3 regions of the Acetobacterium sp. K1/6 genome follow, and region 3 is predicted to be linked to each of the others. Evidence: riboswitches for the same ligand, from Rfam matches in the RefSeq annotation. Region 3 holds a riboswitch; each other region holds the start of a gene.

Region 1 (10,740 bases), on a different contig from region 3:
ATATTAAAGTTTCTCGCCATCTCCGATACAAAGATTCCCGGAAAATCGCCGATCATCTTGATCATATGAATTTCCCCGCGATAAAAAACCAGATCACCTCCAAAGTCAAGAACGTTAGTCTTTCCATTGGCAATCTTTTCAACCATTTTTATATATTCACTAATTACAGCATTTACATCTTCTTTCATGAATAAATTATAACCGATGGTTTGGCATAATTCAATTAGTTGACGACATAATTTCCTTTTCACCTTTAATCAGGGCCCAGTGCCTAAAGAGTTTATCACCACATAATTCCGGTAATTCAGTAATGCTGATCTGCTGATACCCAGTCGTTTTCAGCGTTTGCGCAAACTGTACTGAATTGGCATTACGCAGTGGTAACAGCTTTTCAATCGCTTCGGTATAATGACTTGGCATCCTTTCTTTTGTATCTTCTGGACAAAAACACAAAATCCTGCCACCTGGTTTTAAAACCCGCCACCACTCCCTCAGGGTTTCTTCCGGCGTGAAAACCGTCCACATAATCAGACGATTAACGATCACGTCAATACTATCATTCTCAAAAGGAAGCTCATTCCAGTCTCCCTGAATAAAGTCAATGTCCAGGTTAGTTTCATTAGCAATTTCTTTTGCCTGTGCCACCATTTTTTCCGCAAAATCAATACCCACACTACGATAACCCGCCTCTGCTGCTAAATGCGCCAAAAAACCAGTGCCGGTTCCCATATCCAAAACTCTCTGGTTTTTATCTTTACCAATATGTTCCACCAGAATTTGTTTCCAAATATCGCGATCTTCGCGCTGATTATGTTTTTTATCATAATGTTTTGCATGCTGATTCCAGACCGTTTTTATTTCTTCATCAAAAGTAGCCATTTTTTTCCTCTTTCATTAATTCTCTAATCCACTACCGTAAAGGCTTTTTTCTGGTTGTTCAGCCCCGGAATGGTATAAATTTTTGCATTTACTTCAAAATAGTCTTTGATATTTGCTTCAGTAATCATTTCGTGACTCGGTCCAAATCCATACTGACCTTTTCCCAGCAGCAAGGTATCATCTGAAATCCGTAAGGCGTGTTCAGGATAATGGGTATTGATGATACAGGAGATCCCCTGTTCGTCTTTGAGCCGCTGGATCAGTTTTAAAACCAAAAACTGGTTTTTGAAATCGAGATGGGATTCCGGCTCATCCATAATCAGAATTTTCGGTTCGTTAGCCAATGCTCTGGCAATATAAACCAGTTGTAATTGTCCCCCACTTAATTGAGAACAAAGTTGATCTTTGAAATCGATGATGCCGACTATGGACAACGCCTCCAGTACCTTTTCCCGGTCCAGCTTTGAAGGCATCCCAAAGATCGACACATGACGGCTTCGTCCCATGGTGACCATATCAAAAACCGAAAAAGCGAAAACAGTTTTATGCGCCTGAGGAACATAGCCAATCCCATCACGATCCAGCATTGAGGTAAACACCTGGCCATCAACCCGGGTTTCGCCTTCCTGCCACTTGAGCAGGCCCATCATGCATTTCAGCAAGGTAGTTTTGCCAATCCCATTTTGCCCCAGGATAGTCATAATCCGCCCTTGTGCAAGTTCAAAACTAATTTGCGAAAGCACCTTATTTTCCGGATGATAGCCATAGCTACCCTTAATTACTGCCAGTTGCATCTCAACACCCCTCTGTTTTCTTGTAAACCAGCGCGAAAAAAGGCGCTCCGATAATGGCTGTCAGAATTCCAATGGGGATTTCAGAGGGGGTTAAAACCCGGGCAATAAAATCCACTGTCAATAAAAATACCGCGCCACATAAACAGGATGCCGGCATCAGATATTTATGGTCTGAGCCAACAATCATTCTGCACAAATTTGGAATAATCAGGCCTACCCAACCGACGATGCCCGCTACCACCACCGACGATGCCGTAATAATGGTAGCCGCGGCAATAATGATCATACGTGTTTTTCCGGGGTTGATCCCCAAGGTTTTGGCTTCTTCATCCCCCAATGTTAAAACGTTTATCCGCCATCGAACAGCGATTAGTACCCCAATGCCAACCAAAATCGGTACAATGATTTTACCAAGGTCTTCAAAGGTCGTGTTTGAAAAGCTTCCCATTAGCCAGAAGGTAATCGCCGGCAACTGAGAATCGGTATCAGCCACAAATTTGACCAGCGAAATCAGGGCGTTAAACACGGCCGAAACAATGATCCCGGATAAGACCAGCGCTAAAATTGAGGATTCGTTTTTTAACCGCGAAAGAAGTAGGCTTACTACTACACTTAAAAGCCCAAAAGCAAAAGCCATCGCAGCCGTAACCCCGGTGGTAACCCCATTAGTCCAAAGAATTCCCAGGGCGGCACCAAAACCGGCCCCGGCACTAACCCCCAATACATCAGGGCTGACCAGAGGATTATGAAAACAGCCCTGAAAAGCCGCCCCGCTGACAGACAAACCAGCGCCCACCAGAATAACTATAAAAAGCCGCGGTAGCCGAATGTCAAGTACTACCGTTTTATCAACACTATCAAGAGGACTGCCTAACAGTCCGGACCAGAGCAGCTTTAAAACATGCTCCGGCTCGACATAATACCGACCTAAAAATAGTGAAGCAAAAGAAAAAACGATTAGTAACCCCAAAAGCAATACTATAAATGTGTTATTCCTGGTGATTGGTTTCATTGAAATCTTACTTACCGCTACCAGGAATCAAGATAGACTGGATCATTTCGTCACTGAGTTTAATTTCATAACGGCGCTCATAAAACTCCTTCAGAATCGTTTGATATTCATTGTCTGACAGTTTTTCGGGAAAGTTTTTGCTGACCAGCCATTGAATCATCAGCGGTGAGTCAGCACAAGGAGTACCCCAGTTCATAATCCCCACCGGAGTATTATAGATTTTACCGTCTTTGAAAGCCTGAATCTGAGACCAGTCCTGGCCGGCAATCGAACCTGATAAATACTGATCTGCCGGTAATCCCCGAAAAACATAGACAATATCAGGGTTCCAGGCTAGCAGTTGTTCCATGGTTACTTCAATGTTTTCACCGCTTAGCTCAGCCGCAGCATTAACCAATCCACTTTTCACTAACCAGTCATCCCCATAAGTACCGGCACCACGAACAGTAATCTTATCTCCGGTGTTACTCATAATCATCAGACCTTTTTGTTTTTCGACACTGCCGATTTCAGCAAGAATGGTATCGACCTTTTTATTGGCGATATCCCATTCCTGTTGTAGCGAATTGTCATCTTCCAAACCAAAAATTTCCCGCATCAACTGATCAATCTGGACCGACCAGTCTTCGTTAACCTGATTCTTTATAAAAAAGTCCACCACGGGGACCTGAATCGTCTCCAGACCTTTTTTTTGGGTATCTCCATAGACTAAAATAATATCCGGATCAAGCTTTAGAAGTTCTTCGGCATTAGATTCATAGGCAGATGATACAAAGGTCGTGTTGATTTCTTTATTATTGGGAACAAAGTAATCCAATAAAACTTTATTCATTTCGGTCAGCGCGATCGCACTGACACCAACGATATTGTCGGTACTCAATCCGTTGCTGACATAGGTGGATAACAGCGGTGGCGCAATGATCACCACATTTTTGATTTCTGCCACGGCTGGCAGGGTGACTGTTTTTCCAGCCAGATCGGTAATCGTTCGCTCTGATTTTGAAGCCTCACTGGTTTCATCTTTTTTTGTTTCGCCACAGCCCGCTAACAGACTGACCATCAGCAAACACATACTGATAATTAAGACACGTTTTAATCTGTTTTTCATTCTTCCTGTCTCCTTTAAGATTTAATCAATTTATTTAGTTAGTTTGTTCAGCAGATAGGCCGCTCCACGAAAACCCATTAAACCCGGCTGATCTTCAGTGAACCCGGCAATTTTGGGATGGGCAACCTGAATCCGATCCACGCTCGGCAGGTCTCTGATTTGCAACCCATCTGCCAGAACCAGAACGTCCTGATGACTTCTGAGTTTTTCATAGGCCGACTGACTGATCACCGACAACTCGGTGGAACGGGAGCACCAACTGCTCTTTAGAAAATATACTTCAAGATTCAGCTCGTCTTTAAAAAACTCAGCTAAACCCCGGACGCTATCTTCATGGCCACAAAGTACGATGGTTTTTCCCGAATTCTTTTGAATGACCTGTTCCTTGGCTATTTTCAGTGCTGTTACGGCCTGATGAACGGCGGCATAATCGGCCTTCTGGTTAATAACACGTTCAATCTTCTGCAGCCAGGCCCGGGTTCCTACCAACCCGTAAGGCCGGCCATCAACATAGGGAATCTCGAACCGCTGCTGCAGATCTTGTGCGAGCGCCAGTCCCTCCTGCCGGAGCACCAGATTTACCACCGCCTGCCCGATATTTCTGCAACTGGCGACACTGGTGTTTCCGGAAAGGTTGCAATTAAGTTCCATAGCAAAACACTTTGCCATCATGTCTTTAATTTCAGCGGCTTCGGCCAGATGATTGTATTCATCGGCACAGCAGCCGATGATGTTAAACCGATTCTTTTTAGGCCGATTTTTAATGGCTATCTGACCCAGTAAACGCAATGCCGTTTCAATCCCCACGGTCCAGTCGTTTTTCAGACCACCTCCTTTAATTGTTATCAGTTTGGCGTCAATGTGCGGTTTGATTTCATGGCAGATGCCATCAAGATCCACCCCGATCACCGCGGCCACTGATGAATCCAGAACCACAATCACTTCGGGGTGAAGGCGCTGATCAATTTCCATCAAGACCTGATTGAGCCGGTCATAGTTACCAAACACCACGACATCCTCATCCATTGTGGTGGTGTAAAAGCTGGCCTGCGCCGCATTCCCGAATTCTTTTAACGATTCCAGCAAATAGCGGGTCGTGCCCTCCGGCCCGAACTCCACAATCACCAGCTCCCTGACGCCGCTGAGGGCCCACAGCAAACCCATCCGTTCCGATGGGACGGGATAATTGTTAGAAAGATACATCCGGTGCACCTCCCGCTAAAACTGATTTGACCGCCGCCAGTGCCCAGGTGATCGCTTCATAGCCAATTTTTCCCGGTGGCACGAGTCGTTCCAGGTGCAAGATTCCCAATTGTTTTAAATAATCCACCGGTCCAAAACCAATGTATAAATCCGGTAAAAGTTCCGGCATCAGACTGACTGCCGCATTGGGATTGGCTACGTAATTCACATAGGGATCCCAACCCTGATCGAGAATCCGATCAATCTGCTCCTGACTGTTATCCGTGAGCCGATAGGCGTTAATCAGCAGTGGCACCATTCCCAGGGAGGTCAGAAATGCCGCCGCTTCAAAGGCATCCGGCGGCCGACCACCATTGACAAAGCTTTTTCCGGCCAGCACCTGCCGCGCCTCTTGCAGCTGCGAAACGGCGTTTTGATGAGCTTTTTCAATTATTTTTTGAATCGAGATACCCAAATGTCCTGCCAGCTGCTGGTAACCTGATCGGATCTTATCCAGCTCAAAAGAGGGTTCAAAGAAAACGTAGGGAGTGCCAAACTGGTCTTCCAAGGCCATTGCCAGTTCCCGACCGACCTCGCTGGTGACGATATTCAGGGCCGCCGCCGGGGCGCTCTGAAGGGCTTCAATGTTACAGGGTTCCGGAATGATCAGATGAAGCGTAATCCCGTTTTGCGTAAGCAGTCCCAGCAGTTCCGAATCCTTCAGAGAGCCTTCGATTCCGGCATGAAAATTTCGTCCCAACAGATTAACCGTTCCCGGTTTGACCGTTTGCGGTTTCATCAGCCGGACCATTGCTTTCATGGTCTGGGACACCGCCACCCCAAATTCATTGCAGTTTCGGTCATAATGGGCCACATGAATGGGCAGAATCGGAATGCCACATTCCTTTTCGGCGGCTTGACTAATGGCTTCCAGATCTTCACCGATAATTTCAGGAATGCAGGTGCTGACTAAAAAAATACAACGGATCCGGGGATCTTTGGCGATCTGCAGCAAGGCTGTCAGGATGCCATCGCGACTGCCAAAAATAATATCGGTGTCTTCAAAGACACCGGCAAAAAACCGCTCGTAGCCCGGTTCTTCACTGTGGTAGATGCAGCTGTTTCGGGCATACCAGGTGCATTCAGCCGTTCCGACGACCAGGACAGCCGCTTCTCTGATCAGCGGCGCTGCTACGGCCACCCCGAAGGTTGGACAAAAAACCCCACATGAAATAGCCACCGACGCCCCATAAATATCCTTATTATGGTTAATTTCTGACAGTCTGTTTAAACGCATGCTGCTGCCCTCCCGGCGGTTTTTTCACAGTCAAACAATTTATCCGCCAGCGCCGCATAGGATCGCGCCTGAGGGCTTTCCGGAAAGGCCTCAATCACGGTTTGATGTAAGGCTTCGGCCTGTTGCACCAGTGGATCGCGTTCAATCGTGTGGAGAATTGCGGTGTCAATTTCCCGGGCGGACTGAGCAACAATAGCCGCTTCATTGACAATCCCCTTCTTATTGAGGATCAGCCCCTTCAGACTGGCATATCCCCGGGAACCAAAAGATCGCACCGCAGCAGCAATATTATCGGCGGCATAAAGCGACATGCTTTCTCCCGAAGTCACAATGCAAACGCTGTCGGCATAGCCATTACGGATCGGCATGGCAAAACCGCCACAGACCACATCTCCCAACACATCGTAAATGACGACATCCGGGTTATAAACATCATTGGCTTTCAATTCAGCCAGTTTTTCAAAGGCCGCAATAATTCCCCGACCGGCACAGCCGATTCCAGGTTTTGGTCCACCAGCTTCGACACAGAGGACCCCGCCACTGCCAGTAAATACAAGATCAGAAAGTCTCGTAGCTATATCCTTATCCCGAATCACTTCCAGCACTGTCGGGATGCGTTTTCCGCCAGTCAGGTTGATGGTTGAATCTGATTTAGGATCACACCCGATCTGCATCACTGTTAACCCTTTTTGGGCCAAAGCCGCGGAAAGATTGGACACCGTGGTTGATTTTCCAATTCCCCCTTTACCATAAATCGCTATTCTTTCCAAAATTTACCTCCATTTTTTCCTAAATAAAAAAACCGCAGTTATCATAATGACAACTGCAGCTCCGTATTTATGCTGAATTTAAAACACAAAGAAATGGCATCGCTACGCCTTTCTTTGTTCTTCACCTATTCTGTAATCACGCAGAATAAAAGAATATCCACACAGGCAGGTTTTCTGACTCAAGCGTCTTCATTTTTCCTACCTTCCCAAATGATCAGTGGTATTCCTGGAAAAACTCCTCTTATACAGCGGCGGTACCGTACAGGATTTTCACCTGTTTCCCTATTATGCCGGCATTGCTATGCCAGCCACCTCTATTTCTGATTTAATTGTATGCCTAGTATACAACTAACCAGTTACCGCGTCAAGTCTTTTATTTAGTCTCAACAAACATTTCTGATGCCGATTTTACGACAATATCGCCGATATCTTGCAGGGTTAACGTTTATAAAAGGCGACAATTTCTGCGACCACCCGCTCCAGCTCTGGCTCCGAAAGGCTAAAGTATAATGGCAGCCGCAGCAACCGCAGGCTTTCGTTGCTGGTAAAGCGGTCGGCACCGTGAAAGCGTCCGAATTTCTGGCCGCCGGGGGTTTCATGGAGGGGGGTATAGTGAAAGGCGGTACAGATCTGATGCTGCTTGAGCCAGTGAATCAGATCGTTCCGTTCCTGCTGACTGGCGGTTTTGATATAAAACAGATGACCATTATGCTGGCAGTGTTCCGGCACTACCGGCAGCTCAATATAGCCAGCCGCAACCAGCGGTTTTAACCGTTCATAATAGTGCTGCCACAGGTTCAGCCGCTGCCGGTTAACCATTTCGGCGGCTTCCAGCTGAGCCAGAAGATGAGCCGCGTTGAGTTCGCTGGGTAAATAGGAGGAACCCAGATCGACCCAGGAATATTTGTCCACCCGGCCCGCCAGAAAATCATGGCGGTTGGTGCCCTTGTCGCGGATAATTGTGGCCTGCTCGATTAGATCCTCGCGATTAATCAGTAGGGCGCCACCTTCCCCCATGGTGTAGTTTTTGGTTTCATGGAAGCTGTAACAGCCCAGATCTCCGATGCTTCCCAGGGCTTTATTTCTGTAGCTGGCCATCACACCTTGCGCCGCATCCTCCACCACCAACAGATCGTGGCGTCTGGCAATAGCCATAATCGCATCCATCTCGCAGCCAATGCCACCGTAATGGACCGGCACCATCACCTTCGTGCGGGACGTGATAGCGGCTTCAATCAGGGTTTCGTCAATGTTTAAGGTATCCGGCCGGATATCAACAAAGACAATGGTGGCACCGCGCAGGGCAAAGGCATTGGCGGTGGTCACAAAGGTGAAGGCCGGCATGATCACCTCATCTCCGGGCTTGATGCCGGCCAGCAGGGCCGTCATTTCCAGAGCCGCGGTGCCGGAGTTCGTTAAAAAAGCCCCGGGGATCTGGGCGTTTTGACACAACCAGTCCGAACAGGCTTTCGTAAAAGGGCCATCCCCACCAATCTGATGATTTTTAGTGATGGCCGCTTTTATATATTTTATTTCGGTTCCCAAATAAAGGGGCATATTAAATGGTATCATGGTCATTTCCTCTTTTGTCTTAATCTGGTGAATGATTGGGGACTTGACCGGTTCTTTAAACGTCAATCAAATCCAGGATTTCTTCTTTCAGGGCCAAATAGCTTGCATCCACTTGAACCCGTCCGGTGCGTTTATCAACCCGGTCACAAAAATCGACGGTAAATTCCTGAATAATGGTGCCGGGACTTTTGGACATCACCAGCAGGCGGGTGCCCAGCGACAGGGCTTCGTCCACATCATGGGTGATCATAAAAATGGTGTTCTGATCATCCTTCCAGATTTTTCGCACCAGTTGCTGCATATGAATCCGGGTCAGTGCATCCAAAGCGCCAAAGGGTTCATCCAGTAGCAGAATCGCTGGCTCATTGGCCAGTGCCCGGGCCAGCGCCACCCGCTGTTTCATCCCCCCGGACAGTTGAAAGGGCGGCTGATCGGCCACCTCCAGCAGATGCACCTGGGTCAGATAATGGTTGGCAATCCGGGTGATCTCGTCTTTGGGAAGCCCTTTTATTTTAGGGCCAAACTCGACATTTTTACGGACACTCATCCAGGGATAAAGAGACGCCGACTGAAAAACCACACCCCGTTGACGGTCCGGCCCTGAAACCGGCTGACCCTGCATTAAAAAGGTGCCCTCACTCGGCAGGGTAAACCCGGCAATAACATTAAGCAGGGTGCTTTTTCCGCAACCCGAAGGTCCCAAGACACAGATGAAATCATGCTGATTGATCTTCAGATTTACCCCATCCAGGGCGCGGACGGGTTCGTTTTCGTTGGGGTAATCCACGGTTAAATTGTCAATTTCGATAATCAGCTCGTTTTTCATCTTAATCCATCCTTATTCTAATGACATCTCAATATACGTTGAATTAATAAAAGCGTCAAATTCTTCCTGGCTTGGTGAATTGTCAATGGATTTCTGGCTTTGCAGAAAATCCGCAGTATCTTTCATGATTTTAGAAAAATTCCCGGGCTTACCGACAGACCCCATATAATCTGATCCCAGTTGTTCCTCCGGCGTCAGCCAGATTGAACCGGTCATCTGCATCAAAGCATTTTCGGCGGTGATACCCAGTTCAGCCGCTACACTTTCGGCCGCTTCCTGCGGATTGCTGCGGTAAAGATCTCCACCTTCACTGAGGCCTTTTACAAAACCGGCGACCAGATCCGGATAGTTTTTAGAAAATTCTTTTCGAACCAGACAGACATTAGCTGTGACATAGCCTTTTTTTGCCATCTCTGCACTGTTAACCAGGATGCTGCCATTTTTTTCGAGATCACCGAGGGTGGGTTGCCAGGTATAAGCAGCGTTAATATCACCCCGCTCCCAGGCGGCCACAATTTCCGATGTTTGCATGTCAAGCAGTTGCACCTGATCTTTTATGCCAGCTTCTTTTAAATAATTAAGCAGACTATAATGAGCGGTACTGGCAAAAGGGGTGGCAATCTTCTGACCGACCAGGTCTTCTGGTTTAGTGATATTAGAGCCATTCTTCACCGCCAGACCTTCGATTTCCCCCAGCACCTCATGAATCCAGATCAGTTCCACATCAATACCCCTGGACAAAGCAATAATCCCATTGGTGTTTCCCATGGTGGCAAAGTCGATACTGCCAGAAGCCAGGGCCTTGTTGGCATCTACGCCAGAGTCAAAAACGATAAACTCATAGGGTACACCCAGTTCATTAAAATAAGCGTCAAAGATATCGCGTGTCTTACTCACCGTCTCATCATTGGGTACCCGCAGATAACCGATATTCACTTTCTTTGGTAAGGCGCCCCCATCATTCTGACTTTGACAGCCGCTAAACAGCCCTGCCACTACAACCATAATTACCAGCACTGCCAGCACCCAGACCTTATTCTTTATTACTCTTTTCATTTCCTAACCTCCTATTGATATCCCTTCCAAAAGACAATTTTCTTTTCCAGGGCCTTCAGCCCTTGATCAATTAGGACTCCTGATATCCCCATAATGATAATGCCAACAAAAATCACGCTACTTTTTAAATACCGGGAAGCATCAATAACCATCCAGCCCAGACCGGATGTGGCCGCAATCATCTCCGCCGATACCAAGGTGGTATAGGCTACCCCCACCGCCGTCCGAATGCTGGTGAAAATAT
Region 2 (10,740 bases), on a different contig from region 3:
AGTAATACCCTCATTGGGTCACCGCCTTTTTCCGGGCAAACAGGGAATCAAGCAAAGAATATCGCTTTGTACTAAATCCCTTATTGATTTTGGGATTTAGGGCCTCCTGAATACTGTCGCCGAGAAAATTAAAGGCGGCCACCACCAGAAAAATGGCCATCCCCAGTGCCAGCATCTGGCCGGGATTGGTCGTCATGACATTTTTAGCTTCATTGAGCATCATCCCCCATTCGGCTGTCGGCGGCTGAACCCCCAGACCCAAAAAGGAAAGCGCCGAAATATTTAGAATAATCGCCGCTGTATCCAAGGTGGCCAGCACCGCAATATCACCAATAGCGCCAACTAACAGGTGTTTTCTGACAATGTGCCAATTTGAGCAACCGGCGACCTTGGCAAAGCGGATATAGTTGCTATCCATAAACGAAATGACAATCGAGCGAATCATCCGCACATACCAGGCCCATTTGGCAATCACCGTTGCCAGAACGATATTGGTGATCCCCGTTCCCAAAATCCCCACAATCGCAAGAATCAGCACCTCACTGGGGAAGGATAACATGATATCACAGATCCGCATAATCACATCATCAACCGTTCCTCTGAAATAGCCGGCAATGACCCCCAGGACAGTACCAATCAGAATGGTGACAATCATCGTCAGCACCGAAACGAGGATCGTCACCCGGCCGCCATATAAAATCCGGGAATAAACATCCCGGCCCAATTGATCCGTGCCAAATAAATGGGCCAGCGATGGGCCCTGAAACTTATCAATGATGTTCTGAGCGGTAGGGTCATAGGGCGCTACCAAGGGTGCCAGAACAGCCAGACCAATCACCAGTAAGAGAAAAAAACTAACCCCCATCGCTAGGCGGTCCTTTCTGAACCGATTCCAAAATCCTGCCATCTCACGTCTCCCTTCTTCTCGGATCAATCCAAACGGATCCCAGATCTACCAGTAAATTACAAAATACGAATAACACCGCCATGATCAGCACATAGGCCTGAATCATCGGAAAATCCCGATTGAAAATTGCTGTCACACAGAGCCGGCCGATTCCCGGCCAAGCAAAGATGTTTTCAATCACGACGGTCCCGGCAATCAGCTTGGGAATCGACATCCCCAGGGCTGTTAAGGAGGTTTGCAGGGAATTTTTAAAGACATGTTTCATTATCGTCTGTTCCTTTAAACCCCGTACCCGACCATAAAGCACATAATTCTCCCGCTTGTTCTGAATCATGTTGTTCCGAATCAACCGGACATAGGTGGCAATATATCCCAGTGACAAGGTCACCGCCGGTAGAATCACCGAAGCCGGAGACGTCATCCCACTGGTCGGCAGCCATTTAAGCTTCACGGCAAAAAGCCACATCAGCAGAATGCCCGCCCAGAAGCCCGGAATCGCCGTTCCCACAAAAACAATCCCCCGCATCGTTTTATCCGTGATGCTATTCTCTTTCACAGCACATAACACCCCGGCTGCCACCGAGATAATAACGATGATCAACAGCGAAACACTGGCCAGATAAAGAGTCGGCGGCAATGCCTTGGCGATTTCTTCACCGACTGGTTTGTTATTGGCATAGCTGTTACCAAAATCACCCTGAAGGGCATTGCTAAGCCAAGTCAGATAGCGGGTCATAAAAGGGTCATCGAGTCCTAATTGCTCCCGCATCTGGGCAATATTCTCTGCGGTCGGGGTGACCTCATTGACCCGAATGGCGACTTCGGCCGGATCACTGGGGCTTAAATTAATTAATATAAAGGCAAAAAAGGAGATTCCGATTAAAATCGGAATCATCCACAGGAGCCTTTTGACAATGTAATGCTTCATGGTCTTACTCCCCTTTATTTTTCCAGTTTGTTATTCATAACTACTTGGAAAAGTACATTTTTTCAAATGGTATTTCATATTGAGAATCGTTAAAGGTTACCCCATTTAAACCATCGATGGCCACCGCTTTGGTTTTTGAGTAAGAAATCGGTATATACACATACTGGTCATTAATATAGGTTAGCACCTCTTTGTACATCTCGGCCCGTTTGGTGTCGTCAGCTTCAATCATGATCTTGGTAATGGTTTCATCCAGCCACTGTTTCTTTTCCAGTCCAACCTGAGCCTGATAATCGCCATGGGCGGGAATTCGCCACGATGAAACATAAGATTGGGGATCGTAGGGGGTTCCCCATGACAAAGAATATTGAAGATCAAAGTCGCCGGTTTTCTGACGATCCAGGAAGGCCTGTTTTTCTTCTCCAAGAATATTCATCTTGATGCCAACGGCGGCCAGATCGGCTTGAATCGAGGCGGCAATAGTACCTTCCTGGGCATTTTTGGAATTATAGGAAAGGGTGATTTCACATTTTTGGCCATCTTTTTCGCGAACCCCATCAGTTCCCAGCTTCCAGCCGGCTTCATCTAATAATTGTTTAGCCTTTTCCTGATTATAAGAAATCGTTTTTAAATCAATGTTACAATAGGGGACCTCTTTTGATAACAGCGTATCCGCCTGATCTTCAGATCCGTTTAAAATTCCCTGAATGATATTTTCCTTATTGACCGCATATTCAATCGCTTCCCGAACTTTAATATCTTTGGTAATCGGTGAATTACTATTGATGAGAATCGCTCTGGACGCTATCGGTTCACTGATATAGGTTTTGTAGGCGCCTTCATCTTCCAGTTTTTTATACGAATCCAGATCAACCTGATCACCATCTGCTCCGAAGAGTAAATCTACTTCGCCGTTCTGAAGGGCTAATAAAATTGTCTGAGGATCTGGCATGACCTTCCAGTTAACGGTTTTTATCTTCGTTTTTTCGCCCCAATAATTTTCATTCTGGGTAAAGGTAGCGTACTGGTTATCAACATGCTCGGATAAAACCCAGGGACCGGTGCCAATATAACCACTCACGCCTTCTTCGGTGGTGCCATTAACAAAACAATTGGGTGAAATGAATCGGAACGGCCGGGTCAGACCCAACTCCACCAGGGTGGGGTAATAGGGTTGCTTTAATACCAATTTGTAAGTGTGCTCATCGACTACCACATTTTCCTTGATCTCATTGACCATATCCAGCCAGGCATGCCGTTCCAGATTTCCGACGATGGCATCCATATTCAGTTTGACTGCCTCGGCATTAAAGGCCGCACCATCCGTAAAGGTAACTCCTTTTCGCAAATGGAAGGTATATTCCAGTCCATCCGCAGAAATTTCCCAACTTTCCGCCAGTGCCGGCTTCACTTCGCCGTCTTCATTTTTCGTGAGACCTTCAAAAACCATGTTTTGAGCTGACATCTCACCCGAATACAGATGCGGGTTAATGTCCCGGATATCCTTGGTACAGGCATAATTTAATGCTTCTTTAGTGGAAACATCAGAGTTTGCCGAGGTGCTGCTACATCCTGCAAAAATACCGGTACACAGCACCGCGGCGACAAGTACCGCTAAACCTTTTTTTAACTTCATTTTCTTTTCTCCTCTAAACTACTTGTTTTATTTGATCAACTTCCAGTTTCATGCCATTGTCTTTTGTAGCAAAGAACCTGAGCTTTATCACAACATTAAAGATTTGTATTTTTGAGGAATTTTTTCCATAAAAAAACCCCACCATCTCAGAAAAGATAGTGAGGTTGCAAAAAAAGCCTGCTAAAAAAAACACCTCCTCTATCACACGTAGAGATTGAGTAATTAAAGCAGGCAGGTCTTCTGGCTAAAGCGTCAACATTACCTCCTGCCTTCCCATATCATGGTGGCATTCCTGGAGGAACTCTTCTCATACAGCGGCGGGACCGCGTGGGATTTTCACCCATCTTCCCTTTTCACCGACCTGTAATACATTGGATTACTGCCGGCACCTGTTTTATTAATATTCAATTTAATTATAAGCCGGTGTTTTAATAAAAAATAATCAAAACACTAAAAAACAGAAACAATCACTTGTCTTTCATTGTTTCTGTTTGTCATTTTAACACGTTTAATCTGCTTTCGCAATCTTTTTAAACCGATATGATATTCTTTTTAAGAATACCTTTATATGCCAGAGAAGTTTACCTATAAGATTGACTCAATGAGTTTTTTAGTATAATCCTGTTGAGGATTTATGATAATCTCATCCGGCGTTCCTTCTTCCACCACATGACCATGATGCATCACCAGAACCCGATCACAGACTTCCTGGACCAGGGCCAGGTCATGACAGATCATGAGTTGTGACATTCCCAACTCTTTTTTTAATTGCGTCAGCAGTTTCATAATTTGGGCTTGAACCGTCACATCAAGGGCGCTGGTTGCTTCGTCACAGATCAGTAGTTGGGGTTTGATGGCAATGGCTCTGGCAATGGAAGCCCGCTGACATTCCCCGCCACTGACCTGATGGGGATAGCGGTCGGCAAATTCAGGGCCTAATTCACAGATGTTGAGATATTTAATGGCTCTCACCCGGGCTTCCTCACGACTGATCCCTTGATTGATCATACTCTCCATGATGCCATCTCCCAGTTTAATCCGGGGATTAAAAGAATCCACTGGCATCTGAAAAACCATTTGAATGTCCCGATAGACCTCCCGCTGGGCTTTCCCGCTCAGACCAATAATGTCTTTTCCACCCAGTCGAATTTCGCCTTTATCAGCCGCTTCCAGACCGGTAATCATTTTTGCCACGGTGCTTTTCCCGCTACCGCTTTCCCCAACCAGAGCCAGACATTCCCCTTTGCAAAGATGAAAGCTGACATCATCAACTGCATGAATGCTTATTTTTCCCTTATGATAGGTTTTACTTAAGTTGCTAACTGCTAAAAGCTCACTCATCTTTCACCTTCTCCGAATTCTTGGGACGGCCTGAATCAACGCTCTGGTGTATGCCTCCTGGGGATCATCGATGACATCCCGGGTATCTCCATACTCCACCAGACGACCTTGACACATCACCGCTACCTTATCGGCCATGTAAGAAACCACCCCAATATTATGCGTGACAATGGCAATTCCGGTTCCAAATTCATCCCGTAGCGCCATCATCTCTTTGACAACCTGAGCCTGAACCGTCACATCCAGAGCCGAGGTGGGCTCATCGGCAAAGAGCAGATCGGGCTCCAGAATCATCGCCATCACAATCCCCACCCGCTGATTCATACCGCCCGATAACTCAAAGGGATAACTGTTTAAAATACGCTCACTATCTTTGAGATTAATCTTGTTAAACAGGGTATCCGCCCGCCTCCTCACCTCTTGACGGTCCTTAAAACCATGTTGTTCCATGGTTTCATAAAGCTGCTCACCGATCGTTCTTATCGGGCACAAGGCACTGCCGCAGTTTTGAAAAATCATGCCCATTTCCGGTCCCCGCATGGTTCTGAGCGCTTCAGCATCGAGGTCAATCACGTTCTGGCCTTTGTAAAAAATGTCGCCACGATTAACCCGGCCGGCGCAGTCCAATAAGCCCATCGTCGCCCTGATCAGGGTGCTTTTTCCGCTTCCCGATTCGCCCACTATCCCCAGAATCTCGCCCTGCTTCATCTTCAGGTTAACACCGGTGACCATCGGCTGTCCGTCATAGGAAATTTCTACATTTTGAAGTTCTAATAATGGTTGCTGCATCGTTTTATCCTTTTGATCGGAATTTTTTTCTCGGAGTTTTTTATGCTCAATTTTTTATGCTCGCATTTTTTATTCAGTGATATCCAAATCGGCGGTAATTTCGTAGTAATCGGATGGGTGGGCAGTAAAACCAGTCACTCCTTTTTTCATAACGAAGGACATTTTTAAATGCGATGCATAAATATAGGCGTTATCATTTAAAATCTGTTGTGCAATTCGAGTGGCTAAATCACTGCGTTTTTCGACCTCAAATTCATTTCGCAGCTCAGCAACCAGGGTTTCAACCGTATCATTATGGTAATGGCCGCGGTTGTAATCAGAATTGTCAACAACATGGGTGGTGAAATAGTATTGTGGGTCTCCGGTTGGTGCGGTTACAAAGGCATTGGCAAAAACATCATAGTCACCGGCTTTTAAGAAATCCTTATAGCTGTCAGTCGCATTGACTAAAACGTCGATTCCGACTTGCTTATAGGTTGCCTGAACCGATTCTGCCAGTAGCGGCAATTCCTGTCGGGAGGTATAGGTCAGCCATTTAATCGAAAGTTTCTGACCATCCTTTTCCCGGATACCATCGCCATCGGAATCAACCCAGCCAGCTGCATCCAGAACTTTCTTGGCCCCTTCGATATCATAGCTGGCGTCCTTAACTGCATCACCACCAAAGGTGAAGTTAGCTGGGAATGGCCCAACCGCCGGTGTTCCGTTTCCATATAGTAACACTGAAGTAAAGCCATCTTTATCGATACTCATGGCCATCGCTTGACGAACAGCATCATCCTTAATCACGGCTGAATTATAATTCAAAGCCGCCTGGTAAACTCTTGAAGTATTGGTTGAGCTAATGGTATAGTCATCGTTATTCTGAAACAATTCCAGGCTGGCATAAGGCAGACCCTGCGCCGCATCAATTTCGCCGCTTTGAAGAGCCATCGTCAGGGTATCGCCATCGGTGATACTCTTGACATTGACAGTACCAACCTTTGGTTTTCCACCCCAGTAATCCATATTGGCTACCAGATTAATTTCCGTATCGGTGATTGTTTTTGCCACATAGGGACCCGTTCCGACCACGTTTTTATCAGCAGTAACGCCGGCTTCCATATCGATAATACATCCATAAGGGTCACACAGGTAGTTGACCAATGCCGGAGACTTGATTGCAGTTGTGATCGTAATGCTTTGACCATCAGCGCTAATGGATTTGATTTGCAAGTCTTTGGGCGCTCGATCATGAACAGCGATCAGATTATCCAGACAGGCTTTAACCGCTTCGCCTGTCATTTTCTTGCCATTCGAAAAGGTTACATCGTCTCTTAAATTAATTTTTACCGTAACATCGTCCAGCTGCTCAAAATCGGTAGCCAGCCAGGGTTCCAGTTCCATCTTTTCATTGAATTTAAACAGCGTTTCACCGACACCATAACGCAGTGTCGACCAGCCGATATATGATTCATGGGGGTTCATTCCCACATTCGAATTACCCACACTGTAGGCCACCGTTCCGTAATTAAAGACCTTTTCTTCCGCACTTTTGGTGCTGCCGGCGGTTCCACAACCGGACAACATCCCGGCAACCAAAACACCGGTTAACATTAAGGTTAATACCTTGCTCTTCATTTTCATTTTTTCCTCCAATTCAATTTCGCTTTTTTTGATTTGGGATCCATCACATCTCTGAACGTATCCCCCAGTAAGTTAAATAACATTACCGCTATAAAAATAGCACAACCTGGTGCTAGAATTACCCAGGGCGCTGTTTGTAGCATACTCCGCCCGTCACTCATCATTGAACCCCACTCAGCAATCGGCGGCATGGCGCCAAGCCCTAAAAAGGATAAACCAGCCAGCTCCATCATCATGGTGCCAATATCCAGGGTCGCAGTGACCAGAATTGGGCCGGTGATATTTGGTAATATATGTTTAAAGACAATCTTTGTCGGTCGCGAACCACTGAGCTTTGCCGCAGCTATATAGGGCATATTTTTAATGCCTAAAACCTGTCCCCTGGCCAGCCTGGCAAACTTTGGCCAGGAAATACAAGCCAGTGCCACCACCGCATTGATGATCCCACCGCCTAATACGCCGGCCACCGCAATGGCAAAAACCATCCCGGGAAAGGCCAGAAATATATCAGACACCCGCATAATGAAGGAATCCACTTTTCCACCCTTATAGCCACAAAACAACCCCACCAGAGTTCCGACAACCATGACGATGCCAACCAGTAGCAAGGCGGAGTAAATGGTAGTTTGCCCCCCCATAATTACCCGGGATAACATATCCCGGCCATAGCGGTCAGTTCCCAGCAGATGTTTCGAACTCGGAGACTGCAGTGCAATGTTCAGATCCTGTCCATAGGGATCGTAAGGTACAATCTTTGGCGCAAAGGCGGCAATTAGCAAAAGCAGCAGAGTCAAGGTCAGAAAAATATAAAATTTTACCATGGTTCGGTCTTTTTTCTGATGGTGAACACGCTCCGAAGCAGAACGGATAGTTGTTACATCCATGGCTCAGGCCTCCTGTTCCAGTCGAATTCGGGGGTCCAGATAATGATAGAGAATATCGGTTGCCAAATTGATCCCGACATAAATAAGCGCCATCCAAATTACATAAGCCTGAATCATCGGGTAGTCGCGCATCATAATCGAATCCACAGCCAGTTTACCGACCCCATCCCACATGAAAATGGATTCAATAATGGCGGTACCGCCGAGCAGTGACCCGATCGATAGTGCTAACAGCGTAATGATCGTCAGCATCGCGGCTTTCAGCACACTTGCATAAAGTACCACCGGCTCCCTTATCCCTCTTGCCCGGGCCCCCATCACATAGTCTTTGTTTAATTCTTCCAGAACCGTTGTCCGCACCTGCCTAGTATACTTAGAAGACATCGCTATTGCCAGGGTTAGGGTTGGTAAAACAATACTCTTCCAGCCGCCACTTCCCATCACTGGGAACAACTTGATTTTTAGGGCAAAAAAATAAATGAGCAACAGTGAAACAAAAAAACCGGGCAGAGAATTTCCGATAAAACTAAAAAAACGTATCAGATAATCCGTAAATCGATTGTGGCGGACTGCCGACACAATCCCCAAGGGGATGGAAATCAAAACAGTGAGAACAATCGAAGTCAGAGTCAGAAGCATGGTTGCCGGCAGTTTTGACACAAAGGTTTCAAAAACCGGTTTGTTTGAAATATAAGAAACACCCATATTTCCGCTGATTACCCCACCTAACCAGGATGTATATTGAACTATAAAAGGCTGATCCAATCCCAGCTCTTCCCGCTTTTGTGCTTTTATTGCTTCGGAAACCCCGCCGCTGGCATTATCATATAAGGCATCCACCGCATCACCGGCGGCTGTCTGCATCAGGGTAAATGACAGCAAGGTGATCCCCAGAATAATCGGAATCAGCTGCAATAATCGTTTGCCAATATATTTTTTCATTTTTTGTTATACCTTTCTTGCATAGCTCATTCGCTTGTTAATATTTTATCATCAAAAAAATAGCCTTACAACCTCTCCAGGGGGTTCCTCGGCCATTCCAAGTTAGCATCCTTTCGCATTCCCGCCCACTTTTAACTAAAATTATTTTTTCAATTTCTCACTGATAAAGGTGATGAATTGCTGACCCCAATCACTGAGATCTTCGCTTTTCCGTCGCACATAGCCAAACATCACCACATTCTCTTTTTCATAGAGGGGAATTCCATTGAGCTTTTTTTCATCAACCTGATCGGTGATATAGCCACTGCTGATATTGGCCAGATCGGTGGTCTGCAGAAGCTGCTGCATCACACAATCGCTGTTCGTAATAACGACACTTTCCAAAGTGGGCATATCTTTGCCCTGAGAATTGGTTATTCTCCAGTAATTGTTGAGGTCAAATTCATCCTCATAGCACTGAACCAGTTTCAGTTTTTTTAATTCATCTTCAGCAATTTCCTGTTCCCTATAAAGCGGATGCAATTGTCCCAGATAAAGCACCACCTGAGTTTTTTTAAGTTCTACAAATTCCAGGTGGTTTCTGCCCAACGCGTATTGGAAGGCGGTATTCTGATTATGCATGACATAGACAAAACCAAGTTCATCCTGATAACTGGCCACCCGTTTGATGATTTCTTCCACCGAAGCGGAATAGAGTTGAAAATGAAGCCGTTCCACATGAAATTGATTATAAAAATCCGCAAATATTTTTGCCATCCAGGCACTGGGGTTACTGGATATCTGTAGGGTCTCAATCCGATCGACCTGAGAAAATGAGGTTAACATTTCGATATTTTCAATGGCCTTGCAGGCATACTCATAAACATGCTTTCCCCGGGTAGAAAGAAGAATTCCACGGCTTTTTCGCAAAAACAGATCAAAGCCCAAATGGTCTTCCAGTGCTTTAATCGCCTTACTGACGTTAGGTTGAGTGGTGTATAATATCTCTGCGGCTTTACTAAAAGAACCGACGTCGGCACTGACAACAAAATACTTTAATTGCTTTAATTCAACCATATCACAAACCTTTTTAAATCGATTATCTTTCATCTGAACTAAACTTCTCTTTCTGATGGCTGTTTAAATTGATGTCTCGCATCTTTATCTTTTATCCGGCGGAAATCGGTTGTACTTTTATTACCAACCACGGCAAACCGATCTTATCTTTAAGATTTAATTTTACCATAGGTTATCATGGGACCGTCTTTTAAAATACATAAAGAGCTAACCTGATAAAGAACCACTCCGTCAAATCTGGCTACGCAGCTTTCCAGGGTCTTGCCAAAGTAGTCTTTGATTACCCCTAATTCTTCGCCTTTTTTGACCTTCTCCCCGACTTTTTTCCGGGGATACCAACACCCTGTAACACAAGCATTTTCGTAGACGACATCATCTACATCAACCGACTCCGTTGCAACTGCTTTTACTTCTCCGTCAAGGACCGCTAAATACCGCAGTACATTTTTTACATCTGCTTTATACAGCGATACTTCCGCTTCTGACCATCTAGCCTCGCCGCCGCGTTCGATTAAAATACTGGGAATACCGCAGGAACCTGCATAATTGTAGGCACCACCAGTGGTGATAAAGGACTTGACCATATAGGGAACATTGACTTTTTGAGCCATAGCCTTAGATTGTTTCACCA
Region 3 (10,740 bases):
GCTGTCATAATTGCAAACCCCAGAGTTACCACAAAAATCAGGTAAATTACCAGAAAGAGTCCTCCACCATATTTAGCCGCTAAATAGGGAAATCGCCAGATATTTCCCAGCCCCACTGCCGATCCGGCCGCTGCCAATACAAACCCGATTTTACTTGAAAACTCACTGCGTTTATTCACACCATTTCCTCCACTTGTTTCTGTTTTAATTTATTTCATCCAAATTTTTCCTCAATCGTTTTACAATCGATTCCAAATTAATCCGCACCTTTACTATTTTAACCGTTTTAATATTTTTTTCCACTACTATTTTTTTTATTGAACAAATGCTGTTTATGACTTTGAGCCTATTTTGTTAAAAATGACCACTAACGTGGATACGCTTTAACTGTCTTGGGTATTCATATCTGCTCTCTTTGCCGCTTTTGTGATTGCCCACTAAACAAAAAGCAACCGCTGAAAATGCGATTGCTTTTATTATTGTTTTTGATTATTCTTTATCTCTAGCTGATCTCACTAAGCGTCAGTCTATTGTCCCGACGGGACCTATTCACATCAATGATCCGCTGGTTTTTCGATCCTCTGAATTTAAGCATCAGGCTCTTCTTTTTTACTTCAAACTTTCCATCAACCAGCAGATCGGTGTTTTCCAGTAAGCGGAGCCGTCTGGCATCTTTTTTCTCTAGTAGGGTTTCATAGGTGTACCCGGTATAAGTCATCACATGATACCCCAGTTCTTTTGATCGTTTGGCCAATTCACAAAAGGCCTCTGGTTGTTCAAAGGGTTCGCCACCACTTAGGGTAATGCCATCAAGTAGCGGGTTCTTTCTCATTTCATCGATGATGGCGTCTACGTCCACCAGGTTACCCCCGTTAGAATCATGGGTCGCCGGGTTATGACAACCCTCACACTGGTGCGGACATCCCTGAGCAAAAACCACAAAGCGGATGCCTGGCCCATCGACAATGGATTCTTTGACCACTCCGGCGATTCTTACTTTTTTACTCATTGCAATTGCTCCATTGCTTCACCAGTAGCAATCTGCTCAGCAGCATTAAAATGTTTGATCCGATCTCTAACTTCCGCTTTTTTAGCATCGTTAAAACGGTCCAGAGTGCCCACCAGATAACCGGTGATTCGGCGAATGCGTTCAAATTTCTGCTCTCCTTCTGACCGACCGCAACTCGGGCAAACATCCCCGATAATTCCAGTATAGCCGCAAACCGGATCCCGGTCCACCGGATGGTTAATGGAACCATAGCCAATACCGGCTTCCTTCATCGCTCGGACCACCTTTTCAAAGGCCTCCAGATTGTCCATCGGGTCGCCATCCATTTCCACATAGGTAATGTGCCCAGCATTGGTAAGCTCATGATAAGGTGCTTCCAGTCTGATTTTGTCGTAAGCACTGGTTCCATAGTAAACCGGGATGTGGAAAGAGTTGGTGTAGTATTCCCGGTCGGTTACACCCGGGATATCGCCAAAAATAGTTTTATCCAGCTTGACAAATCGTCCGGCGGTACCTTCTGCCGGCGTGCCCAGCAGGGTAAAGTTCATCTGATAGTGCTGGCTGGTTTCATCCATTCGCTTTCGCATGTGGCCCACAATTGCCAGCCCCAGTTCCTGGACTTCTTGCGCTTGCCCATGGTGCTTTCCGGTTAAAACGACAAGGCATTCCGCCAGGCCAATAAAGCCCATACTCAGGGTCCCATGTTTGAGCACTTCCCGGATTTCCATCTCTTCAGTAAGATCATCGGAATCAATCCAAACCCCCTGTCCCATCAAAAAGGGAAAATTTTTGACCTTTTTATGGGCCTGAATTTCAAATCGTTCCAGTAATTGATCAATAACCAAATCAATTTTTTTATCCAGCTCAATAAAAAACAGTTCTTTGTCTCCTTGACTATTTAAGGCAATACGGGGCAGATTAATGGTGGTGAAGCTCAGGTTCCCGCGGCCATAGGTGATTTCCCGATTGGTATCATGGACATTTCCAATCACCCGGGTGCGGCAGCCCATATAGGCTATTTCTGTTTCCGGTTGACCTTCTTTGTAATACTTCAGGTTGTAGGGTGCATCCAGAAAGGAGAAATTGGGAAACAATCGCTTGGCACTAACCCGGCAGGCCAATTTGAACAAATCATAATTGGGGTCCCAGGGATTATAGTTCACCCCTTCTTTGACCTTAAAAATATGAATTGGAAAGATCGGCGTCTCCCCATTGCCCAGACCAGCCTCAGTAGCCAGCAACAGGTTTTTTACCACCAACCGCCCTTCGGTAGAACTATCCATACCATAATTAATGGAACTAAAGGGGATTTGGGCACCGGCTCGGCTGTGCATCGTGTTCAGGTTATGGACAAACGCTTCCATTGACTGATAGACACTACGGTCGATTTCCCGCTCGGCATTTTCCATTGCAAAGCCCTGCACCCGGTTAATGACATTGGCGTCAACAATCCATTGGGCCAGGCTCCGGGCTTCTGCTTCTTGATAACCTTTGGGTTGATTTAATTCGGGTCTTAACCCCAGTTTCTTTTCGATGTCCGCGCCGATGGCTTTAACCTTTGCTAAGGCATTCTTTGTCTCCGTTAATAAGGTTAAGGCCTTGGCAAGGTTCTCCTGATAAAGCCGGACAAAGGTTTTTTTTACCCCCGGAACCATGGCATAGTCAAAATTGGGAATGCTCTGTCCGCCATGCTGATCATTCTGGTTCGACTGGATGGCAATGCAGGCCAGAGCCGAATAGCTTTGAATATCATTGGGTTCGCGCAGATGTCCATGGCCAGTAGAAAAGCCATTTTTAAACAGCTTTTCCAAATCAATCTGAGTGCAGGTCGTCGTCAGGGTTAGAAAGTCCATATCATGAATGTGGATTTCACCGGCTTTATGAGCGGCTGAATGCTCTGGATTCAAGACAAACATTTCATAAAACTGCTTGGCGCCCTCTGACCCGTACTTCAGCATCGTGCCCATAGCGGTGTCCCCGTCAATATTGGCATTTTCTCGTTTTACATCATTATCCTTAGCGTCCTTGAAGGTCAGGTCTTCATATATTTTCATCAGCCGGGTATCCATCTCCCGAATTCGGGTTCGTTCAGCCCGGTATAGAATATACTCCTTGGCCGTTTTGGCGTGTCCGGTTTCAATCAGGATTTTTTCCACCGCATCCTGAATTTCTTCCACTGTTGGCGCATTCGTATTCATTTCCTGCTCAATATAAATGGTAACCCGCTCGGCCAGATCCATGGCCGTCTGATAATTCTGGCCGCCGATTTCACTGGCTGCCTTGAAAATAGCGTTGGCAATTTTTTCAATGTTAAACGGGGCTTCTCGTCCGTCTCTTTTTCTAATTTTTGTAATCATTCTGGTCGTTTCCTTCTTTCCTGCTAGTCTTTTAGGTGTTTTAGGCATGCAAAAACCCCTCAACGGCGTGGTCAAGAGGCATAATGATACATTGAACACCCTCTATCACGCGTAGAGTCTGGTGCATTTAATAACGGCGGGTAATCTGACTCCGGTTTGAACGTTCAGAAACAAACAGCTTAACCTGTTTATTTTCTTTTAACATCTCACCATTACAGCGGCGGGACCGTGCAGGATTCACACCTGCTTCCCCCAAACTGCACCTGTTGGCACAGCACCATTATCTCCTTATTTTGTTGTTTGTATTTTATCACATACAAGATGTAGTGTCAAACTGATTTATAATGCAAACGTTAATCACTATTTCAATCAAGTAACATCATCCCTATCGTGAACTTTTTCGCTTGTTTATGATAACATAAATTTAAAAATTTCTACCGTTAAATTTTTTGCAAACCCTTTCAAATTTTGCTAGTCTTAACTTTCTTCAGAAATATATATATTCGGCTGATAAGTATTGACAGACAAAAATAGGTAAGGTATTATCTATTAAGGTAAGGTCTTACCTTAATAGAAGCGAGGAGGTTATATTTTGGACCATATCGACTCAATGACCGATCAAAAATTTATCTTTGGCAGTGTTCAAGTCGTTGCCAACCAGATGACCACCCAACTGGAGCGGGAACTAAGAGAATACAATCTAACAACCAAGCAGTGGCTGCTCACGATTGTCGTTGCGAATACCTTTGATCATAACCCCACCATCAAAGAAGTCGCCAAAGGAATGGGCAGTTCTCATCAGAACGTCAAGCAGGTAGCTCTGAAGTTAGAACAAAAAGGCTTCATTGTTATGGAAAAAGACCCTCAAGATGCCCGAATCACCCGGATCAAACTAACCGACGCCGTCGATTCTTTCGGTAACGAAAGTCAGGCGAAAGCAGTGATTTTTACTGAAAAATTATTTAACGGCATCTCGGCAGAGGAGCTGGCCATGACTCGGTCAACCCTTGCAAAGATACTGACAAACCTGGAAAAGATGGATCAAGAATCAAGATAACAGGAGGAAAATACGTGAAAAAAGCAATGATTATTATTCTCAGTATTCTGGGCGTATTGGTACTAGTAGGTGCCGGCGGATTTTTTTATCTCACCAGCGGCCTGGAATCCGGGGAAAACCTGGCAATCAATCCGGTGGATCTACAAAAAATTGAAGATGGCACCTATGCCGGTGTTTACGAATCTGGACGTTGGACCAATGAGGTTGCCGTCAGTGTGGCCAATCATCAGATTACATCAATTGATGTGGTCAAAGCCGTCACCATGGAATCTCCAGATGTGACCAGTACGATTATCAACCAAGTCATTAAAATACAAAATACCACTGTCGATACAGTCAGCGGTGCCACGGTTACCAGCAAAGCCTATCTCAAATCCATTGAAAATGCCTTAACTCAATAAGATGCAAAGAAAGGAAATGCCCATGAAAACCATGATACTTTATGCCAGTAAATATGGCTTTACCGCGGACTGCGTCGCAGAACTAAAAAAGAACTTAAACGGAGAAACCCGACTCGTCAATATCAATTCCGATAAAATTCCCGCTCTGGACGACTACGATACAGTCTTAATCGGCGGTTCTATTTACATTGGACAGATTGACAAGAAAATAAAAAAATACTGTCTTTCACATTTAGATGAACTGAAAAACAAAAATCTGGGCTTTTTTATCTCCTGTGGTTCGGCTGAAACAATTGATACTTATTTTAAAGACTCTTTTCCCGACATTCTGCTCGAAAAAGCCCTTACTCTCGATAATTTTGGTGGCGAAATGAGACCGGATAAAATGAAGTTTTTTCATAAGTTCGTGTCAAACATGGTCGAGAAGTCTGGCCAAAAGGATAACACGTCTCCGATGAAGCCGTTGCCCGAAAGCATTCTTCGGATGGCAAATACGATCAATACTCATTCCTGACCGCCACTATCTTCAGCTGGCTCGATTGTATCCAGCAGTAGCTTCATAGCCGCAACAAACTGAGGATAGAAATTGATGATTTCTTTTTCTGCCCCGCTTTCAAGTGCTTTCTGGAAGTCTTTGGCGATTTCAAACAGTTGTTTGGCACCAATGCTTCCAGAACTGCTTTTAACCTTATGAACGATCTGGGCTGCCTCCTGAAAGCTTTCAGCTTTGATGGCAAAATCCAGATTTTCTATCACTTCCTGATTTTCATTGAAATAGGCTTTTAAAACACGCTCATAAAGTACCGCGTTATCTCCCATGTATCGGAGTCCTTCTTCCCGGTCAAGCACCGGGGCATCCGCCACTTTTCGGCTGTTTTGTTCGATGCTCTGGCTGTTAGCTTCTTTAATTCTGTTTTCTTTGCCCTTTGTTTCAGCGCTTGCAATTTTTCGGATGGTTTCCACAAATTTTTCAGGATTAAAGGGTTTACTGATATAGTGATGAATACCATAAGATTCGCATTTTTCCTTAACCCCCTCAATCACATCAGCCGTCATGGCCACAATCGGAATCTCAACCGAAAGTTCCCTGATTTGCTGGGCTGCTTCATAACCGTTAAGTACTGGCATATGCAGATCCATTAGAATTAAATCAATCTCTGTGCGATGTACCTTAAACAGATCAATCCCTTCTTGCCCGTCATTACCCAACCAGACCCGGAATCCCGCCGGCTCCAGTAATGATTTTGCAATAAGCTGATTGGTTTTATTGTCTTCTACTACCAGAATACCATAATTATTTTCAAGGCTATCCTTATCTTCCTGTTTAAATACCTGATTGGCGACAATGGCTTTGGTTCTGAAAATTTCCAGAATACCATTGTATAAAACTGATGGGATAATCGGCTTTCCGATACCGATATCCACCCCCTGGCTATCCAGTTTATCAAACAAGTCTTCCCGCATCATTGGCAACAGCATAATAACCCTGGGCTTTTTCAAGATTTTCCTGTTGTCCTGAATCATTTCCACAAACTTGAACCCACCGCCGGCAGGGGTATTATAATCCAGAATCAGCAGATCAAAGGGCTCTGAAAACTTACCATTTTCCAACTCCAGCATATTGACGACACTGGCCGGAGAAGTTGTCAGTTCACAATGCATCCCAAAGGCGCCTAAGTAACTGTCAATTATATTCATATTTGCGCCGGTCTTTTCCAGTACCAGCGTTTTAATGTCATTGAAATACAAGGATGAGACCTGTTGTTCATATTCCTGCTCTTTTTTCTGATCTTTTTCCAATGATAATTCAACGATAAACGTTGAACCTTCGCCCTCTGTACTGTAAACCGCGATCTCCCCATTCATCATTTCCACCAGACTTTTGACAATCGAAAGGCCCAGCCCAGTACCACCAAAACGACGATTAATGCTGGCATCACCCTGGGCAAAGGGTTCGAAAAGGTTTTTTATCTGTTCATCAGACATGCCAATGCCGGTATCACTAACCGTAAAGGCGAGATGGTAAAAATTGGATTCTCGCGCTACCAATCGGACATCAACCGCGACTTCCCCAGTCATCGTAAACTTGGTGGCATTGTTGATCAGGTTTAGTAAAATCTGTTCAATCCGTTTAGCATCGCCAAAATAACAGTTTGGTATTTTAGGATCCTTACTCAATTTAAAGCCAAGTTGTTGCTCTTCAATTTTATAAGAAACGATGTTAATCACATCCTGAATCACCAGATCCAGATTAAACGCAACACGCTCCAATTCGATTTTCCCAGCTTCAATTTTTGAAAAATCAAGAATGTCATTAATAATACTGAGCATTGTATTGGCCGATTGGGTAATGCGATCTAAATACATCTTCTGGGTCAGGGTTACCTGCGTTTTCTTTACCAGATATGCCATACCGGTAATCGCATTAAGAGGGGTTCTGATTTCATGGGACATCCGTGCCAAAAAACTGGATTTGATATTATTGGCGGCCTCGGCTTCCTGTTTGGCCTGTTCCAGATCCGTCTGAATTTTTTTACGCTTTTCAATTTCTCTTCGCAGTCTCAAAATCCAGTAAATTGAGACCAGCCAGATTAGTATAATCACCCCGCTGGTTATCAGGATCGCCTGATAAATGGGTCCGTAATCTGGTTCCACCGTGGCCCCAACCCACTTACTGTTAATGGCAATCCGCTCTTCCGGCGTAATGGTTGCCAGGGTTTTATCAATAATACCAATCAGCACCGGCCAGTCATTACGCACGCTAAAATATAACCCCTGCTGTTGCTCGGCTTCAAAAGCAACGTATTTCAAATTGGTCAAACCGGTTGAATTAATAAGGTAGTTGGTGGTCGCCAGATTCCCCATAAAAGCCGTTTCTGTGCCGTTGGCAACGGCGGTTAGGGCCGCTTCAACGGAATCGTACAGGCTTAGATTAATCTGCGGGTACTCGGCCAGATAGCTGTGATGGGAGCTATTCTTTTGAACTGCCACCGTTTGCCGATATAAATCTTCAATACTACTGATATTTTCGGTCGACTCTCTGATAACAATAACCCGTTTAAAATAATAATACGGTTCTGAAAATAAAAAATACTGTTCTCTGGCCGACGTTTTAGAAATCGCCGGAAGCATATCGACCTCACCATGAAGGGCTTTTTCATAAGCTTCGGTCCAGGTCAGCCCTTTAATCACTTGCATCTCTAAGCCTGTTTTTTCGCTGATTATTTCAAGATAATCTGAGGTAATACCCTGATAGGTGCCATCGTTATCAAAAAATTCAAAGGGCACAAACATCGGATCAACGCCCAGGCGGATCACCGGATGCTCCTCCATAAAGGCCAGCTCTTCTGCTGTCCAATCGATGCTATCATCACGGGCATAACAAAAAGAAGGGAAACCGATAATCAAGATAAGTAACATGATTAAGCGACCCAATCTTTTCATCACAATGTCTCCACTTCATGGATCTCCTGTATAAATTTACGGGAAATCTCAGCTACCTGCTCTTTAATTTCCAAAAATCCCACCACGATATCAGGATCAAAATGCTTGCCACTTTCGCTTATGATCAAATCAATGCTGTAGTCAAAATCATAAGCCGGTTTATAAATTCGTTTGCTGGTCAGGGCATCATAAACATCAATAATAGCCATCAGACGTCCCGGCAGAGGAATCGCACCCCCCAATAACCCATTGGGATAACCAGTTCCGTCATATTTTTCATGATGCGCACCGACAATTTCCATCGCCGTTTTGATAAAGCTGGGAACGTCTTCATCACAATAGATTTCGTTTTGCAGCGCGTTGACTCCATAGTTCACATGTTTTTTCATGATCGTAAACTCATCATCCGTGAGCCTTCCGGGTTTTAATAAAATATTATCGGGAATACCTACCTTGCCGATATCATGGAGAGGCGTGGTGGTTACCAGCTCCTTGACATAGGCTTCGGTAAGGATGTCTTTGTATTTATCCTTCGTTTTTAAATGGTCACAAAGAATTTTCATAATCAATTGGGTTCTTATCGTATGTCTGGATGATTCAACATTGCGAACTTCCAGTAGCCCAACCAGGGCCTGGATGGTAATATCCCGAGTCGCTGCCACCTCTCTGGTTTTCTTTAAAACCATGGCATCCAGCCGCTCATTATCCTGCTCAATCATTTTTTGAACCTGTTTTAATTTGATATGAATATTAATCCGAATCAGCAGCGACTGAATATTGAGTGGTTTTCTGATATAGTCAACCGCCCCTAATTCCAGACCTTTGACCTCATTGTCAATCTCGTCATAGTTTGTCAGAATAATGGTGCGGATCTTTCGAAACTCCGGATTTTCCTGCATTGCTTCTAGCACCTCAAAACCATTCATTCTGGGCATGTTTAAATCAAGAATCACCAGATCGATATCCGGGTTTTTTTCAATCAACGCCATGGCATCCAAGCCATCACAGGCGGTCAGCGTATGATAATCCGCTAACATGGTGCTGATAATCAGCCGATCCGTGGTTGAATCATCCACAATCAATATCTTTGTGCTCATTGTTCCCCCCTAAACTTTTTTTGATTGATTCCTTGATAACTATTTATTTCATTTTATCATAATGATGCTTGTTTTTTTCAGTTCAAACTAATATTCTTAATTTACCCCGTCTCCCCACGCTTAAACGGTGACTTAAAAAAGTTTCAAAATCCAATTAGATTTTGAAACTTTTTTAATGTGCTTTTATTCTAAGGTAAGTGGATTAAAACACGCCAACAGTACCACTTTTTAGTTATGCCTGTGATGATTTAAATTACCCAATCAAAGGCTGCCATGGACTGTTCCTTTGTTTCATGTCCAGAAAAATGGAGTTCTGGTGTTTTTATGCTAACCTTTGTCCCTTCCAGCACTGATTTTGTAATAAATACATTACTGCCAATGACAACCCCTTTTCCAACAACCGTCTCGCCCCCCAAAATGGAGGCCCCTGAGTAAACGGTCACCTCATCTTCCAGACAGGGATGGCGTCGCACCCCTCTTAATTTTTGTCCACCTCGGGTTGAGAGTGCCCCCAGGGTCACACCCTGATAAATTTTTACATGCTCACCAATAATGGCGGTTTCCCCAATAACCACGCCAGTGCCATGATCAATGAAAAAATACTTACCGATGGTGGCCCCGGGATGGATGTCAATACCAGTAATATTATGAGCGTATTCACTCATAATTCTGGGGATCAGTGGCACCGAGAGTTTGTAAAGTTCATGAGCGAGGCGGTGAATGCTGATAGCAAAAACGCCCGGATAACAAAACACAATTTCATCTTTACTCTTTGCAGCAGGATCTCCATCAAAGGCGGCAATCACATCGGTTGCCAGAAACTCCCGGATCTGAGGGATTTTGCTCATAAATTCGTAGCAGATTCTTTCCGCTTCCAGTCGATAATGTTCTTCATCCCGATTTTCTGCTCCCCCGGCCTGATGCTTAAGTGCCAGGGCAAACTGTTTGGTCAGACTTTCAATAATACAGACCAATAACTCTCCAATGTGATAATCCTGTATTTCTCTGCGAAAATTAGTTCTGCCAAAATAACTGGGGAAAACAAGCTGCCGCAACGCTTTTGTTGTATCGATAATCACACTTCGGTTGGGTAAAAAGCCTAAATCATGGGGCGCTATATAACATTCCTTTTTATAACTCTCTGAAATACTGTCTACCAGGGCGCCTATTTTTGTTTTATATTCGTTACTCATGACGTTACCTTCTCTTTTCTCTTATTTTTGTTCTTTTGAATCGATCATTAAACCAAATTAAGTTTCCTTAAAAATTTATCTTTATTATACTACAAAATCCATCTAAGTCTGGAAAAACAACAAGGATTAACCCCTTTAAATTCTAGGGGTTAATCCTCGGTTTTATTCCTTACCTGGTAGTT

The links. A riboswitch is a leader RNA that binds a small molecule or an ion and turns the genes downstream of it on or off. The one in region 3 is predicted to bind cobalamin.
Region 1: another riboswitch for cobalamin. It lies ahead of U2P91_RS12520 (AAA family ATPase); the one in region 3 lies ahead of U2P91_RS03575 (anaerobic ribonucleoside triphosphate reductase).
Region 2: another riboswitch for cobalamin. It lies ahead of nikA (nickel ABC transporter substrate-binding protein); the one in region 3 lies ahead of U2P91_RS03575 (anaerobic ribonucleoside triphosphate reductase).

The regions. Positions count from the first base shown of each region.
Region 1 covers NZ_JAXQGA010000014.1:18,503-29,242, forward strand. Annotated here, with positions in the region: gene U2P91_RS12485 (MarR family winged helix-turn-helix transcriptional regulator) at 1-188, opposite strand, end outside; gene U2P91_RS12490 (class I SAM-dependent methyltransferase) at 220-879, opposite strand; gene U2P91_RS12495 (ABC transporter ATP-binding protein) at 903-1,673, opposite strand; gene U2P91_RS12500 (FecCD family ABC transporter permease) at 1,675-2,685, opposite strand; gene U2P91_RS12505 (ABC transporter substrate-binding protein) at 2,693-3,793, opposite strand; gene U2P91_RS12510 (nitrogenase component 1) at 3,824-4,996, opposite strand; gene U2P91_RS12515 (nitrogenase component 1) at 4,983-6,272, opposite strand; gene U2P91_RS12520 (AAA family ATPase) at 6,263-7,042, opposite strand; cobalamin riboswitch at 7,189-7,373, opposite strand; gene rffA (dTDP-4-amino-4,6-dideoxygalactose transaminase) at 7,481-8,614, opposite strand; gene U2P91_RS12530 (ABC transporter ATP-binding protein) at 8,670-9,440, opposite strand; gene U2P91_RS12535 (ABC transporter substrate-binding protein) at 9,453-10,496, opposite strand; gene U2P91_RS12540 (ABC transporter permease) at 10,508-10,740, opposite strand, start outside.
Region 2 covers NZ_JAXQGA010000010.1:44,254-54,993, forward strand. Annotated here, with positions in the region: gene U2P91_RS10490 (ABC transporter ATP-binding protein) at 1-14, opposite strand, end outside; gene opp1C (nickel/cobalt ABC transporter permease) at 11-907, opposite strand; gene opp1B (nickel/cobalt ABC transporter permease) at 909-1,835, opposite strand; gene nikA (nickel ABC transporter substrate-binding protein) at 1,876-3,471, opposite strand; cobalamin riboswitch at 3,684-3,879, opposite strand; gene U2P91_RS10510 (ABC transporter ATP-binding protein) at 4,057-4,812, opposite strand; gene U2P91_RS10515 (ABC transporter ATP-binding protein) at 4,816-5,601, opposite strand; gene U2P91_RS10520 (ABC transporter substrate-binding protein) at 5,671-7,227, opposite strand; gene nikC (nickel transporter permease) at 7,224-8,111, opposite strand; gene nikB (nickel ABC transporter permease) at 8,115-9,053, opposite strand; gene U2P91_RS10535 (LysR family transcriptional regulator) at 9,195-10,142, opposite strand; gene U2P91_RS10540 (M14 family metallopeptidase) at 10,259-10,740, opposite strand, start outside.
Region 3 covers NZ_JAXQGA010000003.1:101,932-112,671, reverse strand. Annotated here, with positions in the region: gene U2P91_RS03585 (sodium-dependent transporter) at 1-179, opposite strand, end outside; gene nrdG (anaerobic ribonucleoside-triphosphate reductase activating protein) at 503-1,009, opposite strand; gene U2P91_RS03575 (anaerobic ribonucleoside triphosphate reductase) at 1,006-3,366, opposite strand; cobalamin riboswitch at 3,484-3,663, opposite strand; gene U2P91_RS03570 (MarR family winged helix-turn-helix transcriptional regulator) at 3,959-4,423, shown strand; gene U2P91_RS03565 (FMN-binding protein) at 4,438-4,824, shown strand; gene U2P91_RS03560 (flavodoxin domain-containing protein) at 4,847-5,338, shown strand; gene U2P91_RS03555 (response regulator) at 5,329-8,268, opposite strand; gene U2P91_RS03550 (HD domain-containing phosphohydrolase) at 8,268-9,365, opposite strand; gene U2P91_RS03545 (serine acetyltransferase) at 9,614-10,558, opposite strand; gene U2P91_RS03540 (hypothetical protein) at 10,739-10,740, opposite strand, start outside.